Regions from separate parts of the Pusillimonas sp. SM2304 genome, predicted to be linked through region 1. Evidence: predicted binding sites of a transcription regulator. Region 1 holds the regulator's gene; the other holds the start of a gene.
The links. The regulator HrcA, encoded in region 1, represses chaperone genes, less so after heat shock. The targets are predictions, from matches to a motif close to TTAGCACTCNNNNNNNNNGAGTGCTAA.
Positions count from the first base shown of each region.

Region 2: a site for HrcA is predicted at 4,064-4,090, ahead of rpoH (RNA polymerase sigma factor RpoH). Genes of this name have one in related genera too.

Region 1 covers NZ_JAVLUJ010000002.1:250,074-257,708, forward strand. The annotation lists gene dapB (4-hydroxy-tetrahydrodipicolinate reductase) at 1-790, opposite strand, end outside; gene RE432_RS10175 (outer membrane protein assembly factor BamE) at 803-1,402, opposite strand; gene fur (ferric iron uptake transcriptional regulator) at 1,606-2,031, shown strand; gene recN (DNA repair protein RecN) at 2,104-3,753, opposite strand; gene RE432_RS10190 (NAD kinase) at 3,758-4,657, opposite strand; gene hrcA (heat-inducible transcriptional repressor HrcA) at 4,777-5,784, shown strand; gene hemH (ferrochelatase) at 5,852-6,913, shown strand; gene grpE (nucleotide exchange factor GrpE) at 7,009-7,623, shown strand.
Region 2 covers NZ_JAVLUJ010000001.1:791,908-799,542, reverse strand. The annotation lists gene RE432_RS03710 (indolepyruvate oxidoreductase subunit beta family protein) at 1-995, opposite strand, end outside; gene RE432_RS03705 (indolepyruvate ferredoxin oxidoreductase subunit alpha) at 1,002-3,212, opposite strand; gene RE432_RS03700 (MarR family transcriptional regulator) at 3,478-3,912, shown strand; gene rpoH (RNA polymerase sigma factor RpoH) at 4,134-5,018, shown strand; gene RE432_RS03690 (LysE family translocator) at 5,217-5,852, opposite strand; gene RE432_RS03685 (EAL domain-containing protein) at 6,032-7,635, shown strand, end outside.

The DNA.
Region 1 (7,635 bases):
AGGTTGCCAGGACGTCCTGCATGTCGAACAGGCCGAATTCCTTGCGTGCCAGGTAGCGGGCAGCGCGCAGGCTGCCTTGCGCGTAGGTGGCGCGGCTGCTGGACCGGTGTGTGATTTCAATGCGCTCGCCGGTGCCGCAGAAGTAGACCGTGTGGTCGCCCACGATGTCGCCGCCGCGCAGGACTGAAAATCCGATCTTGCCGGTTTCGCGTGCGCCGGTCTCGCCGTGGCGGGCCCAATCGGCGATGTCGTCCAGCTTTTTGCCCCAGGCCGATGCAACGGTTTCGCCCATGGCCAGCGCGGTGCCCGAGGGCGCATCGACTTTGTTGCGATGGTGGGCTTCGAATACTTCGACATCGTAGCCGCTGTTCAGCAGCTTGGCGGCCATGTCGAGCAGGCGCAGTGTGGCATTGACCCCAACGCTCATGTTGGGGGCGAAGACCACGGCAATTTTCTGGCTGGCGGCCTGTATGGCCTGCTTGCCTTGTTCGTCGAAACCGGTGGTGCCGATGACGCACTTGGTGCCATGCTGGACGCAGGCTTGCAGATGGGCAAGGGTGCCTTCCGGCCGGGTAAAGTCGATCAGGCAGTCCGCATTCGATAAAGCGTCCAGGTCATCGCTGATCAATACGCCCGTCTCCAGCCCCAGGAAGGCGCCGGCGTCTTGGCCGATGGCCGGCGAACCTGCGCGATCCAGCGCGACGGTCAGTTCAAGGTCTGGACTTTGTGTGACGGCTTCAATCAGCATGCGGCCCATACGGCCGTCGGCGCCTGCAATGGCAATACGCATTGTTTCTTCCCCCTAGCGTAGCGGTTCAGCGGTGTTTCTGCCGGGTGTCGGCACGCCTGGATTAACGGGGCGCGACTCGTCGGCATTCAGAATGGCCCGGTGTTCCTGGTGGACGCTAGGCTGGGTGTCGGGCTCGCCGGCCTGTGCCGCGTCGTCAGCCGAAGGGCTGGCGGGGGCGTTGGCGTCGACTGGGCTGCTTTGCGCCGCTGCCGGGGGCGCTTCCTGGGCTGGCGGCAGGGCGCTTTCACTGGGCGGGGCCGAGCGGGGCGTTGTGGCGCTCGCCCCGGTATCGGTTCTTTCGTAAGGCTGGCGGTCGGGCTGGTCATCGCCTTCCCAGCGCACCAGTGTGTCGCCCTCGAACCAGACGGTGAACTTGCGCTCTTCTTCCTTGCCGTAGCCAGGCTTGTTATAGTAGGGGTAGTCCCAGCGATTGGTACGGAAGATATCTTGAAGGGTGGGCGTGCCCAGAATAAAGCGCACCTGCTCGCGGGTCATGCCTTCTTGCAGTTGCGCGACTTGCTCGGTGGTGATCCAGTTGCCCTGTTGAACGTCGGGGCGATACGGAAAGCCCCAGTTGGTGGTACCGCAAGCGGTCAAGGCCATGGCAAGCATGCTTGCCGTCAGTCCGGCGCGTAGCGTTGAAAAAAATGGTTTTGCAGTCGTCAGCACGAAGCGCCCCTGTTATTCATCTTGGATAAAACCGTTATCATAAAGCTTGGATAATAAACGCATAATAGCGTTAGTCAGCGTTGAGCGTATCGCAACCCTTGCATATGCCTGAACATCACCCTATTTCTGCCAGAGACATTTTAGCTATGAACGATCAAAATGAATTGAAAAACATGGGTTTGAAGGCGACCTTCCCGCGCCTGAAAATTCTGGATATTTTTCGACGGGCCGATCTTCGTCACCAAAGCGCTGAAGATGTCTACCGCACGCTTGTTGCTGAAGATGTCGACATTGGTTTGGCTACGGTCTACCGGGTGTTGACCCAGTTCGAGCAGGCCGGCATCTTGGTGCGCAGCCAGTTTGATGGCGGCAAGGCCGTCTTCGAGCTTAACGACGGCGATCATCATGATCACCTGATCTGCACCAATTGCGGCACGGTCGTCGAGTTTACCGACCCCGAAATCGAAAAGCGTCAGCATAAGGTCGCCAAGGACCAGGGCTTTGCGCTTGAAAGCCATACGATGCTGCTATATGGCATTTGCCCCAATTGCTCGCCTAAGCACGCCAAGTAAGCAAAAAGCGACACCAAAAGAAAAAGGCCGATTTTTACGTCGGCCTTATTTTTTGCCAGGCTGGCCTTGGGTCTAGCCGGTGCTGGCCAGCATTTCGCGCGCGTGCTTGCGCGTGGTGTCGGTAATTTTCAGGCCGCCCAGCATGCGTGCTACTTCGTTGACACGGCCCTCGGGGCTCAGGGGCTCGATCTGCGACAGGGTGCTGGCGCTGGAAGTAGATTTCCTGACCTCGTAATGATGCGCGCCCCGCGCGGCCACCTGCGGCAAGTGGGTCACGCACAGCACCTGGTGGCGTTCCCCCAGTTCGCGCAGCAGTTGGCCGACGACCTCGGCCACAGCGCCTCCGACACCGGTGTCGACTTCGTCGAAAATCAGGGTGGGGACCCGGGCCGCCTGGCTGGCAATCACGGACAAGGCCAGCGATATGCGGGCCAGTTCGCCGCCCGAAGCCACTTTGGCCAAGGGTTTGGGTGTCGTGCCGGCATGCCCCGCCACCAGAAACTCAACGGTTTCGTTGCCGCTTGCGCTGGGCGGGCAGGCCGACAGGCCGACGTCGAAACGGCCGCCTTTCATGGCCAGGGTTTGCATGGCGCCGGTCACTTGCTCCGACAGTTTTTTGCTGGTCTTGCGCCGCGCCTTGCTCAGTTGCCCGGCCAAGTCTTGGTACTGGGCTGCGGCCTCGTCCACCCGTTTTGCAAGCGCTTCGGTGTCGGCGGCGGCCTGGCTGGCATTCAGCTGTTCATGCAGGCTTTCCTGCAAGGCCGGGAGCGCTTCGGGTTCGGTCTTGAATTTCCGGGCCGCATCGAAGATGGCCGACAGGCGCTGCTCGGCCTGCGCCAGCCGGTCGGGTTCGAGCTCGAGTTTGTCCAGGTAACTGTTCAGGTCAGAGACGGCTTCGGCGGCCGAGATGCGGGCCGATTCGATCGCATCGTAAATGCCTTGCAACTGCGTATCGTGACGCAATTGCTGCTGGACCGCGTGGGCGGCGGCGTTCAGGGCTTGCAGGGCAGCGCCTTGCTCGTCGTCCAGGGCGGCCAAGGCCTGCGTGGCGCCATCGAGCAGCGCTTGCGCATGGGCCAGCCGATGGTGGTCGCTGCTGAGTGTTTCCCATTCGCCCGCTTGCAGGCCCAGCCGCTCGAGTTCGGCCAGTTGCCATTCGATCTGCTCGCGTTCCGCCTGCAAGGTGGCGGCGTTGGCCAGGGCGGCGGCCAGGGTTTTTTCAGCCTGCTGCCAGTGCTGCCAGGCCTGTTGTACCTGCCGGGACAGGGCCAGATGGCCGCCTTGCGTGTCGAGCAGTTCGCGCTGGCTGGCGGTTTTCAGCAGGCTTTGGTGGGCATGCTGGCCATGGATGTCGACCAGTTGTTCGCCCAGTTCGCGCAATTGGCCCAAGGTGACCGGCAGGCCATTGACGAAGGCGCGGCTGCGCCCTTGAGTGTCGATGACCCGGCGCAGGATGAGCGCGTCGTCGGCGTCGAACTCGTGTTCGTGCAGCCAGGCATGCAGGCTGGCCGGGGGCTCGAAGACAGCCGAGATATCGGCGCGTGCGGCGCCGTCGCGCAGGACGGAAGCATCGCCGCGGGCGCCCAGGGCCAGCGACAGGGCGTCGATGAGTATGGACTTGCCCGCCCCCGTTTCGCCCGAAAACACGGTAAAGCCCGTCTCGAACGGTATCTCTGCCTGATCGACAATGACGAAGTCGCGTATATGCAGGGATCGCAGCATAGGTTTATTCAGTCTCGTCCGAAGGCTGGGGCATGTGATTCCAGTACAGTTTGCGGCGCAAGGTGGAAAAGAAACTGTACCCGGTGGGGTGGATGAAGCGGACCGCATGCTGGGCCCGGCGCACGTCGATGCGGTCGCCCGGCTGGCATTCGGACCAGGTCTGCATGTCGAAGTGGACGCTGGCGCCCGATTCGACCCGGCCCAGGGCGGTGATGGTCAGGCTCAGTGTGCCGCTGTCGGGCAGCACGATGGGCCGGTTGGACAGGGTTTGGGGGGCGACCGGGACCAGCAGGATGGCGTTCAGCCTGGGGTGCACGACCGGGCCGTTGGCCGACAGGGAATAGGCGGTGGAGCCCGTGGGGGTGGCGACGATCAGGCCGTCGGCGCGCTGGCTGTACATGAAGACGCCGTCGAATTCGACATGGACTTCGATCATCCCGCCGCGGCCGGCGCGGTTCAGCACCACGTCGTTCAGGGCCAGGCCTGAATACATGGTTTCGCCGTCGCGCACGACGCGGCCTTCGAGCAGGACGCGGTCTTCGGCGTTGTAGTTGCCGTGCAGGACGCTGTTCAGCGCGTCGTTGGCGCTTTGCAGCGGGATGTCGGTAATGAACCCCAGGCGGCCATGGTTGATGCCGATCAGGGCGACATTGTTGTAGGCCAGTTGGCGGGCCGCGCCCAGCATGGTGCCGTCGCCCCCCATGACCACGGCCAGGTCCGCCTGCTGGCCGATTTCCTGGTATGAGGCAACCGTGTGTTCGGTGATGCCCGTGTTGCGGGCGGTATCGGTTTCGATAAGCACCTTACAGCCTTCAGCTTGCAGCATGCCGGCGAGCTTGCGCAAGGGCGCATCAAGGCCGGTATCTTGATATCGGCCAATGATTGCGATGGTTTTGAAGTGCATAAGGCGGACACCTTCTTAATTGATGGAATAATACAGACTGATTGATTATATTGTTCCTGAGAACGGATGGCTGTAGGTATAAAAACCCGTGTCCGCAACATTACACATAAAATGGCGTCATGGATGATAGAGCCAATGCGCTTTTAAAAGCGCTCATAGAAAAATATATTGCCGATGGGCAGCCTGTGGGGTCGCGCACATTATCCAAAATGTTCGACCTGTCGCCTGCGACCATCCGCAACGTCATGGCCGATCTTGAAGATCTGGGCCTGATTCATAGCCCGCATACCTCCGCCGGCCGGATTCCCACCCCCAAGGGCTATCGCCTGTTCGTGGACCGGCTGCTGGCGGTGCAGCGCTTCGAAGTCCTGCCCAGCCAGGTCCGCCAGATATTGCCTGCCGCCGAGCCGGGCCGGGCGGTCACGGCGGCGGCGACGCTATTGTCCAACCTGTCGCAGTTTGCGGGGGTCGTGCTGGCGCCCAAGCGGGCCCAGGTGTTTCGGCAGATCGAGTTCATCCGCCTGTCCGAAAAAAGAGTCTTGCTGATTATTGTCACGCCCGACGGCGATGTGCAGAACCGTATTCTGTTCGTGTCCCGGGATTATCTCGAACAGGAACTGATCGAGGCCAGCAATTTCTTCAACCAGCATTTTGCGGGCATGTCTTTCGAGCAGGTCAGGCTGGCCATTACCGACGAGCTTTCCTCCCTGCAGGCCGATATTTCACGGCTCATGCAGGCGGCGGTCGAAGCGGGCACCGCGACAGCGGACTCGGACGAATCCCTGGTCATTTCCGGCGAAAGCAAATTGCTGGACATCTCCGAAATCGCCTCCGACATGGATAGGCTGCGCCGCATGTTTTCCCTGTTTGAAAAGAAAACCGACCTGTTGCAGCTGCTGGACGTATCCAGCCGCGCCCAGGGCGTCCAGATCTACATAGGCGGCGATTCGCAGTTGGTTCCCATGGACGATGTATCGGTCATTACCGCGCCCTACGGGGTGGATGGCACGGTGGTGGGCACGCTGGGGGTCATCGGCCCGTCGCGCATGTCCTACGAGCGTGTCATCCCCATCGTGGATATCACGGCGCGCCTGCTTTCCAACGCACTCAGCCACAATCAGCTCTAAGGGCGGCCGCCTTCCGGTGTGCCGCCGGCCGTGCTGCGTCCGCCACAATAATCAGGTCCTGTCATCTATGTTCAAGTTGTTCGCTTCACCTTATTTGCCGGAGCCGGCCGATCCGCATGCCTTCAGCACCGAGCCGCCGCCGCGCGATCCAGGTCCGGCCGGTGTCCTGCTGGTCAATCTGGGCACGCCTGACGAGCCCACCGCAGGGTCGATTCGGCGCTATCTGGCGGAGTTCCTGTCCGATCCGCGCGTCATCGAGATTCCGCAGTGGCTGTGGCAGGTGATTTTGCGCGCCTTCATCCTGACGCGCCGCCCGCAAGCGCTGGCGCCGCGCTACCGGGAAATCTGGCTGGAGCAGGGCTCGCCCTTGCTGGTCTGGAGCCAGGCCCAGGCGCAGGGGGTGCAGCAGCATCTGGCGGCCCAGGGCAGGGACGTCCGGGTGGAGCTGGGCATGCGCTACGGCAATCCGTCCATCGCCAGCGCCATTGACCGGCTCCGGGCGGCCGGTTGCCAGCGGATTCTGGTGGCGCCCATGTATCCGCAGTATGCGGCCAGCACGACCGCCACCGCCGTGGACCGCGTGGCGTCCCACGCCGCCGCTTTGCGCGACCAGCCCGAGTTTCGCTTTATCAAGCGTTATCACGATGATCCCGCCTATATCGGCGCGTTGGCCGGGCAGGTGCGCAATTATTGGGCGCAGCACGGCAAGCCGCAGCGCCTGTTGCTCAGTTTCCATGGCTTGCCGCGCCGGACCGTCGAGCAGGGCGATCCGTACTATCGCGACTGCATGGAAACCGCCGCGCTGCTCAGGCAGGCGCTGGGGGCGGACGGCGGCCTGGTTCACGTGGCGTTCCAAAGCCGTTTCGGCGCCGAAAAATGGCTGGAACCCTATACCGAGCCCACGCTGCGGCAATGGGCGCGTGACGGCATCGGGCAGGTGGACGTCATGTGTCCGGGCTTCCTGGCCGACTGCCTGGAAACCATGGAGGAAATCCAGATGCAGTGCCGCGATGCTTTCCTGGCCGAGGGCGGGCGGCAATTCCGGTACTTGCCCTGCCTGAATGACGACGCCGATTGGACGGCCGGTTTTGCGGCGCTGATTGGAAAGCACTTGGCGGGCTGGGTGTAAACTGGCTCGTTAAAGGCGCGTTTTGCGTGGTCTTGAAATGGGGGCGGCTGCCCCCATTTTTATGGAATTGCATAGTTCAGATGTGGAGATTTTTTATGTCGGCACCCCAAGAGCCCCGGGATACCAAACAGCAAGACCCGTCGGTCGATACTTCCGAGCAACTGGAAGTCAACCAAGCGCAAGAAGCATCAGGCGATGCCGACGCGCAGGCGTCCGGGCAGCAAGTCCAGGCCGAGGCCGAAGAAGACTGGGCCACTTTGCTGTCCGAGTCACAGGAAAAAGTGGCGCAATATCATGAAGAGTTGCTGCGCGCCAAGGCCGAAACCGAGAATATCCGCCGCCGCGCCCAGGAAGACGTGGCCAAGGCCCGGAAGTTCGGTACCGAGTCGTTTGCCGAAAGCCTGATTCCCGTTCGGGACAGTCTCGAGGCCGCGCTGGCGCTGACCGACCAAACGGCAGAAGCCTGGAAAGAGGGCGTAGAAGCCACCTTGCGCCAGCTCAATAGCGCGTTCGAACGCAATCTGTTGAAAGAAGTGGCGCCCGCCGAGGGCGACAAGTTCGATCCGCATGTGCACCAGGCGATTTCCTCGGTGCCGTCCGGCCTGCCCGAAGGCACTGTCGTCCAATTGCTGCAGAAGGGCTACACCATTGCCGATCGCGTATTGCGCCCGGCGCTGGTGATGGTGTCGTCGGGCCAGCCCGCCGCGTAAAGCGCCGTTTCA
Region 2 (7,635 bases), on a different contig from region 1:
CGGGCAGCCCGTGTTTTCAGGTCGGCGACACGGATGACGTCGTCGTAGGCCATGGCGACCGCCACGTAGCGCGCCGCCGCCGTCGTCAGCGCCCAGTCTTTCGGAGCGCCGCCAAATTGCGCATCCAGCGCGCGGACGTCGTGCATGTGGTCCAGGTACTCGTGGGCATAGCGCAGGTCCTGGAATTCCAGCGCGCGGCGCAGGCCGGCCACCAGCAGGGGCTGTGCCTGCGCGGGGAAGTTCTGGCGGATGTCGTCCAGAAGCCCTTGCACTTTTGGATGGCTGGCTTTTTCGGGAATGCTGTCCACCGGCCTGGCGGTGTCGATGAAAGGCGGTGTCCGGGGCGCCTGCGCGGCAGCGTCAAAGCCCAGGCCGAACGCCTTCAGGCTGGCGGCCACGCCCACGCCTGCGCGCTGTATGGTGGCTTCATAATCGTTGCGCGCAAAAGGCAGTGCGCCGCTGCCCGCCAGCGCGCCGAACAGGCTGGCGCTGATGACACTGCCCGCCTCGTCGGCCAGCGCCTGCAGGTCGAAGCAGTAAAACCGCCTGGCGGCCTCCCGGCCTGCCTCCAGCACGGTATTGGGATCGGCGATACCGTTGCCATGCGCGGACTTTTCAGAGACGGCATAGCTGCGGTGCGAAGACGAGATCAGCGTGGTGCGTGCCGGCGTGACCAACCCGCGCTGTATGGCGCGGCCGCCCTCCATCAGTTCGGCCGCAATCACAATATCGACATCGCCGGGGGTGGGCATCATGGCCAGGGCCGGGGCCTGGCCGGCGGCCTGCACGGCGCTTTCGGGCAGCAATTCCAGGTAGTAGATGGTGGCGCCGGTACGCTGGGCCACGCCCGGAACCGACGTGGTCTGGGCCCACCACTGAGCGTGTTCGGCCATGTCGACGATCCAGTCGGCCAGAACGCCGCCGCCCTGCCCGCCCATGGCCAGAATGGCGATCTTGATGGGTGTGCCCGCATGGAATGCAATGGGTGTCGTCATGGCAGCCTACAGGGAATAGCGGTTCAGCTGCGTGCTGCGGCGCGATTGCAGGTAGCCGATCACGCGCTGACGCATGCCGGCCTTGAAGGTGTCCCACCGGCTGGGGTTGTGCACGATATCGGCCCGGTAGAACGATGGGCACAGGACGGCGGCGTGGGCGACTTCGCCGCAATTGCCGCAGCCCACGCAACTGTTGTCCACGTGGGCGACCGGATCTTCCTTCAGCGGGTCGCCGCTGTCCTTGATGGTCAGCGACGGGCAGCCCGACAGCCGCATACAGGCGTGGTCGCCGGTACAGACATCGGGGTCCACGCCGAAGCGTTCCTTCACTGCCCGCTTGCCGCTTTTGACGGCCTTGTTGAACAGCGGCTTGACCCGGCGCTGCTTGTTCAGCATGCATTCCGATTGGGCAATAATGACCTTGGGGCCCTTGGCGGGCGTCGTCAGGGCTTCTTCGATGGTGGCCTGCACTTTGGCGACATCGTAGGTACGGTCCAGGGTGCGCAGCCACTTGACCCCCACGCCGCGCACCGCTTTTTCGATGGGGTTGTTGGTGGACCGGTTGGCGTTGCGGGCTCGTGACGACAGAATGTCCTGCCCGCCCGTGGCCGCTGAATAATAGTTGTCGATAATGATGATGACGCCGTCGTACTTGTTGAAGACGGCATTGCCCAGGCCCGAAGCCAGGCCGTTATGCCAGAATCCGCCGTCGCCCATGATGGAAATGGCCCGTTTGGATGACGGCACGTTGAAGGCGGCGGCGCTGGATGCGCCCAGGCCGTAGCCCATGGTCGTGGCGCCCAGGTTGAAGGGCGGCAAAATGGAAAACAGGTGGCAGCCGATATCGCAGGCAATGTGGTGCTCGCCCAGCTTCTTCTGCGCCAGGGTCAGGGCCGAAAACACCGGCCGCTCGGGGCAGCCGGTACAGAAGCCGGCGGGCCGGGCGGGCACGGCTTGCGCCAGCGCAGCTTGATGCGCGGGCTTGACTGTGGGATGAAAGGTGATGGGCTGGTCCTTGGGCTGCGGCCGCGCGGCCTGCCGGACGTCCATGGCCGGTAGGGGCGTATCGGGCAGGGTAGGCAGCAGCTCGGGCTTGTGCTCGGCCAGGAAGCCTTGCAGGCCGTCGCGCATCACGGCGGTCGTATATTCGCCCGCCATGGGCAGGAAGCCTTTGCCCGACAGCAGGGTGGCGATGCCGGCCTTGCGCAGGATGGTGTGCAGGCTTTGTTCTATATAGTCGGGCTGCCCCTCTTCGAACAGCAGGACGGCTTTCTTGCCGCGGCAGAATGCGGTGATCTCGTCGTCGATGACCGGGTAGGTGACGTTCATGACATACAGCGGAATCCGGCTGTTGCCGAAGCTGTCGGCCAGCCCCAGCAATTGCAGGGCGCGGATCACGCCGTTGTAGAGTCCGCCTTGCAGGATCAGGCCCAGGTCATCGTGATCGCCCTGGAAATGTTCGTTCAAGCCGTGCTGCTTGATGAAGCTGACGGCGGCCGGCCAGCGGGCATTGATTTTCTCGTGCTCGTGCTGAAACGAGGCGGGCGGCAGCACAATGCGGTTGGTGTCGCGCACCGGCTGGTCCATGGCCTGGCTCAGCGTCATGGCGGGGCGCCGATTGTCTTTGGCGGTGAAGCGCCCGTGTACATGGCAGCCGCGTATGCGCAGTTGCAGGATCACCGGCGTGTTGCTGGCTTCAGACAGCTGGAAGCCGTCTTCCACCGCCTTGACCATGCTTTCCAGATTGGGCCGGGGGTCAAGCAGCCAGATTTGCGATTTCATGGCAAAGGCATGGGTGCGCTCTTGCATGATGGAAGAGCCTTCGCCGTAGTCTTCGCCCACGATGACCAGGGCGCCGCCCGTGACCCCGCCTGACGCCAGGTTGGCCAGCGCATCCGAGGCGACGTTGGTCCCCACGGTGGATTTCCAGGTGACGGCGCCGCGTATCGGGTACATGACGGACGCCGCCAAGGTGGCCGCGGCGGTGGCTTCCGAAGCGCTGGCCTCGAAATGCACGCCCAGTTCATCCAGGATCTCTTGCGCATCGGCCAGCACGTCCATCAGGTGCGAGATGGGCGAGCCCTGATAGCCCGCCACATAGCCCACGCCCGATTGCAGCAAACCCTTGGTGACGGCCAGTATGCCTTCGCCCCGGAATTCCTGGCCTTCGCCGATACGCAGCTGCTGTACCTCTTTCTTGAATGAACGCTCTGCCATGTTGCCTCCGGGACGACGCAATGTTGTGTCTGTTCTTTTGCTTGTCCCAGATACTTTAGGCTTCAAGCGACAGCGCGTCAATAAAAATCATGAAAATTCATGTATAGGCAAAATTTAATATACAGAACAGGTGCTTGTGTATAAGTACTTACCATTAAATTGGTGCGTCCGACGTACGGAAACAGGCATTTGCAGGCTACTATTAAACTTGCATACGCCAGGGCGCACGGGGCGCCTGGTTCTGTCCGCATATAGGAATGTTGTCATGCAAGCTGATGGGTCGACTCGTTTTGTGCATCGTTACCTGGCGTCGGTGCTGGCGCAGGCGAGCCATCGAATTTCGGCGGAATTCCATGTGGAGGTCAGGAAAGCGGGCCTGACAGTCACCGAGTGGCGGGTGCTGGGCAGCCTGATCGATGGCGAAGGCGAAACCGTCGGCAGGCTGGCTGAACTGGCCGTCACCAAGCAGCCCACGCTCAGCAAAGTGCTGCCCGGCTTGGCCTCGCAGGGGTATATCAGCCTGCAGACGGCACGCAGCGACCGGCGCCAGACCATGGTGACGATCACACCGAAAGGCGCGAAGCTGATCAGTGGGTTGTGCGAGCAGGCGCTGGCGCACCAGCGGCGCGTGTTGTCCAAACTCGACGCCGACCACGCCGACCGGCTGGTCGACATGCTGCGGGCCATTATTGCGCACTGAAGCGCCCGGATCGGTCGCTATGGCAGCGGCGTGCCTGGTTTTGACATGACACGGTTTTCGCCCAAAAAAACAGCCAAAATGCGCTTTGGACATGAACTTTTCATCAAAAAACGGCTCTTACAGATATATCATGTGTCAAAATGTTCTTGTATTAGCACTCAGCCATCCAGAGTGCTAATATAATGATAAACATCGCTTTTTTCAGGGGGATCCCTCGTCTGATGACTCATCGTTCGCAATCTTTAGCCCTGTCCAACAATCAATTGGCCATGGCGATCTCGAATCCGGGTGCTTTAGGCACGATCGAAGCCTATATCAGCGCTGTCAATCGTCTGCCCATGCTCACGCAAGAGGAAGAAACGAATTTGGGCAAGCGCCTGCGCGACGACTCCGACCTTGATGCCGCGCGCCAACTGATCACCTCGCATTTGCGCCTGGTCGTTTCCATTGCGCGCCAGTACTTGGGCTATGGGCTGGCGCATGCCGACCTTATTCAGGAAGGCAATGTTGGCCTCATGAAGGCGGTAAAACGTTTCGACCCTGATCGCGGCGTACGCCTGGTGTCGTTTGCCGTGCATTGGATCAAGGCTGAAATCCACGAATATATTGTGCGCAACTGGCGCCTGGTCAAGGTGGCCACCACCAAAGCGCAACGCAAGCTGTTCTTCAATTTGCGCCGCATGCGCCCCGATGGGCAAACACTGGACACCGAGCAGGTCAACGAGATCGCGCGCGAACTGAATGTGCGTCCCGAAGACGTCTCCGAAATGGAAGTCCGCATGTCCGGGCGTGAATTGGCGCTGGAAAGTCCCAACGACGACGAAGACCATTACGCGCCTATCACCTACTTGTCGGACGAGGGGCAGCAAGAGCCCTCGCGCGTGCTCGAACGGCGCGCCTACGATGCCTTGCAGGGTGCCGGCCTGGCCGATGCCCTGGACGGGCTGGATGCGCGTTCGCGTCATATTGTGCAGGCCCGCTGGCTGCAGGATGACGGCGGGGCAACCTTGCACGAGCTGGCCGCCGAATATGGCATATCGGCCGAGCGGGTAAGGCAGATTGAAGCCGCGGCATTCAAGAAGCTGCGTACGGCGCTGGCGGATTAGCGCATAGATATAATTTTTTACACCTTAAGTCGGCGGAAGCAGAACTTATTCGCAGTTGGCCTGACTAACTTCCTATGAGCGATGTGTTTGCATCACGATGCGCGAGGCATCGTTCATCATCCGCTTCGGCTTCTCCTCTTCCCCTCCCTTTTGAAGCGGATGTTTTATGGGACACCTCCAGGTGTCCCATTTTTTCGTTCAGCGCCGTCCTTCCATAGCCATGCGCACGGCCAGGCCGGCCAGGACGGTGCCCATGAGCCAGCGCTGCACGACCTGCCACACGGGCCGGCCGGCAAGAAAGACCGCGATCGAGCCGGCCATGATGGCAATCAGGGCATTGACGCTCATGCTGATCATAATTTGGGTAAAGCCCAGTACCAGGGATTGCGTGAGTATGCTTGCTTGATCCGCGGGGCTGATGAACTGGGGTAGCAGCGACAAGTACATGATGGCAATCTTGGGGTTCAGCAGATTGGTGACAAACCCCATGGTGAATAGCTTGCGCGGGCTGTCCTTGGGCAATTCGCGCACATGGAACGGCGAGTGGCCGCCCGGCTTGACCGCCTGCCATGCCAAGTACAGCAAATAGAGCGCGCCTCCGATGCGTAATGCGTCATATGCATAGGGAACCGCCAGGACGAGCGCGGTAATGCCCAATGCCGCGCAAAGCATATAAAAGACGAAGCCCATTGCCACGCCGCCCAGGGAAATGAGCCCGGCAGCGCGGCCCTGGCAGATCGACCGCGAAATAAGATAGATCATGTTCGGGCCGGGCGTGAGGACCATGCCCAGTGAAATCAGGCCAAATGCAAGCAGGTTGGACAGTTCTGGCATGGGTGTGCGTCCTGTGATGGGGGGAAGGGGTAGCGCCGCAGGATCAGTATAATGCAGCGGGCTTCGCTCATGCGGGGCGCGCAACAGGGCGGCGATGGAATCATTGCAAGCCCGGCCCCTTAATAAATGGGCAAGCCTGTCGTTAACGTTTTATCCCTTCCCAAACACATACCCTTCTCATGATGCAAGGCACTTACGCCCCCGCTCTGGTGGCCATGTCGATTGTCGTGGCCGTCGTGGCGGCCTATACCGCCATCGATATGGCGCGGCGCATTGCCTCGACGCGCGATCGTGTCTCGCGCTGGTGGCTGGCCGGAGGCGCCTGCGCCATGGGCACGGGTGTCTGGTCCATGCATTTCGTGGGCATGCTGGCTTTCAGTCTGCCCATGCCTATGGGCTACGACCCGGCCATTACATTGCTGTCATGGTTTATTGCGGTCGCCGCTTCGGCTTTTGCGCTCTGGCTGACCGCGCGCTCCCGGCTCCCGATGCACCTGCTGGCGACCGGCGCCCTGGTGATGGGCGGCGGCATCGCGAGCATGCACTATACCGGCATGGCCTCGATGCAGATGCAGCCGGGTATCGATTACAACCCTTGGCTCCTGGCCCTGTCGGTCACTGTCGCCGTCGTGGCATCGGGTGTCGGGCTGTATATCATTCACATCCTGCGTTCCACGCAGCGCCACGCCCGCTGGTTGCGCCTGGCGGCTGCCCTGCTGATCGGTGCAAGCATTGTCGGCATGCACTATATCGGCATGGCTGCCGCCCGCTTTCCTGTCGGCAGCATTTGCGGCGCGGCGCAAGATGGGCTGCAGACCGAATGGCTGGCAAGCCTGATCGTCCTTGGCTCGCTGGGCGTCCTGGCCATTGCCTTGATCATATCCGTGCTGGACCAGCGCCTGGAGTCGCGCACAGCGGTGCTGGCCAAATCGCTGGCGCACGCCAATCGCGAGCTGACTCACTTGGCCCTGCACGATTCGCTGACCAAACTGCCCAACCGGCTGCTGCTTCGCGACCGCTTGGCCCAGGCGATCGGGCCGCGCGCCCGGTTCGCCGTGATCTTCATGGACCTGGACGGTTTCAAGGCCGTCAACGATGCTTTCGGCCACCATATGGGCGACCTGCTGCTCATCGAAGTGGCGCGCCGCTTGTGTACCGCCCAGCGCCATGCGGATACCGTTGCGCGCCTGGGCGGCGATGAGTTCGTCCTCCTGATTCACATTGAAACCCGCGAAGACGCCGAGGCCGTTGCCCGGCGCCTGATTGAACTGATCCGTCAGCCGGTCCGGATCGATGGGCAGGACCTGCGCATCTCCACCAGTCTGGGCATTGCCCTGTACCCGGAAGACGGCGCCGACTTCGATTCCCTGGTATCCAATGCCGACGCGGCCATGTACCACGCCAAGGAACAGGGCCGTAACGACTATTGTTTCTTCGAGCCCGCCATGAACGTGCTGGCCCAGAGCCAACTGCAGTTGTTACAGGCGCTGGCTCCGGGTCTGGGGCGCAACGAGTTCTATCTGCTGTACCAGCCCAAATACAACGCGGCGGACAAGAAACTGGTCGGTGTGGAAGCCCTGGTCCGCTGGGCGCATCCCACCCAGGGCCTCATCGGGCCGGATGTCTTCATCCCCTTGGCCGAGCGTTCCGGCCTGATCATCGAGCTGGGCCTGTGGATACTGGACGAAGCCTGCCGCCAGTTGGCCGAATGGCACCGGCAGGGCAAGCTGATCCAGATGTCCGTCAATCTGTCCGCCCTGCAGTTCTGCAGCACCCGCCTGGT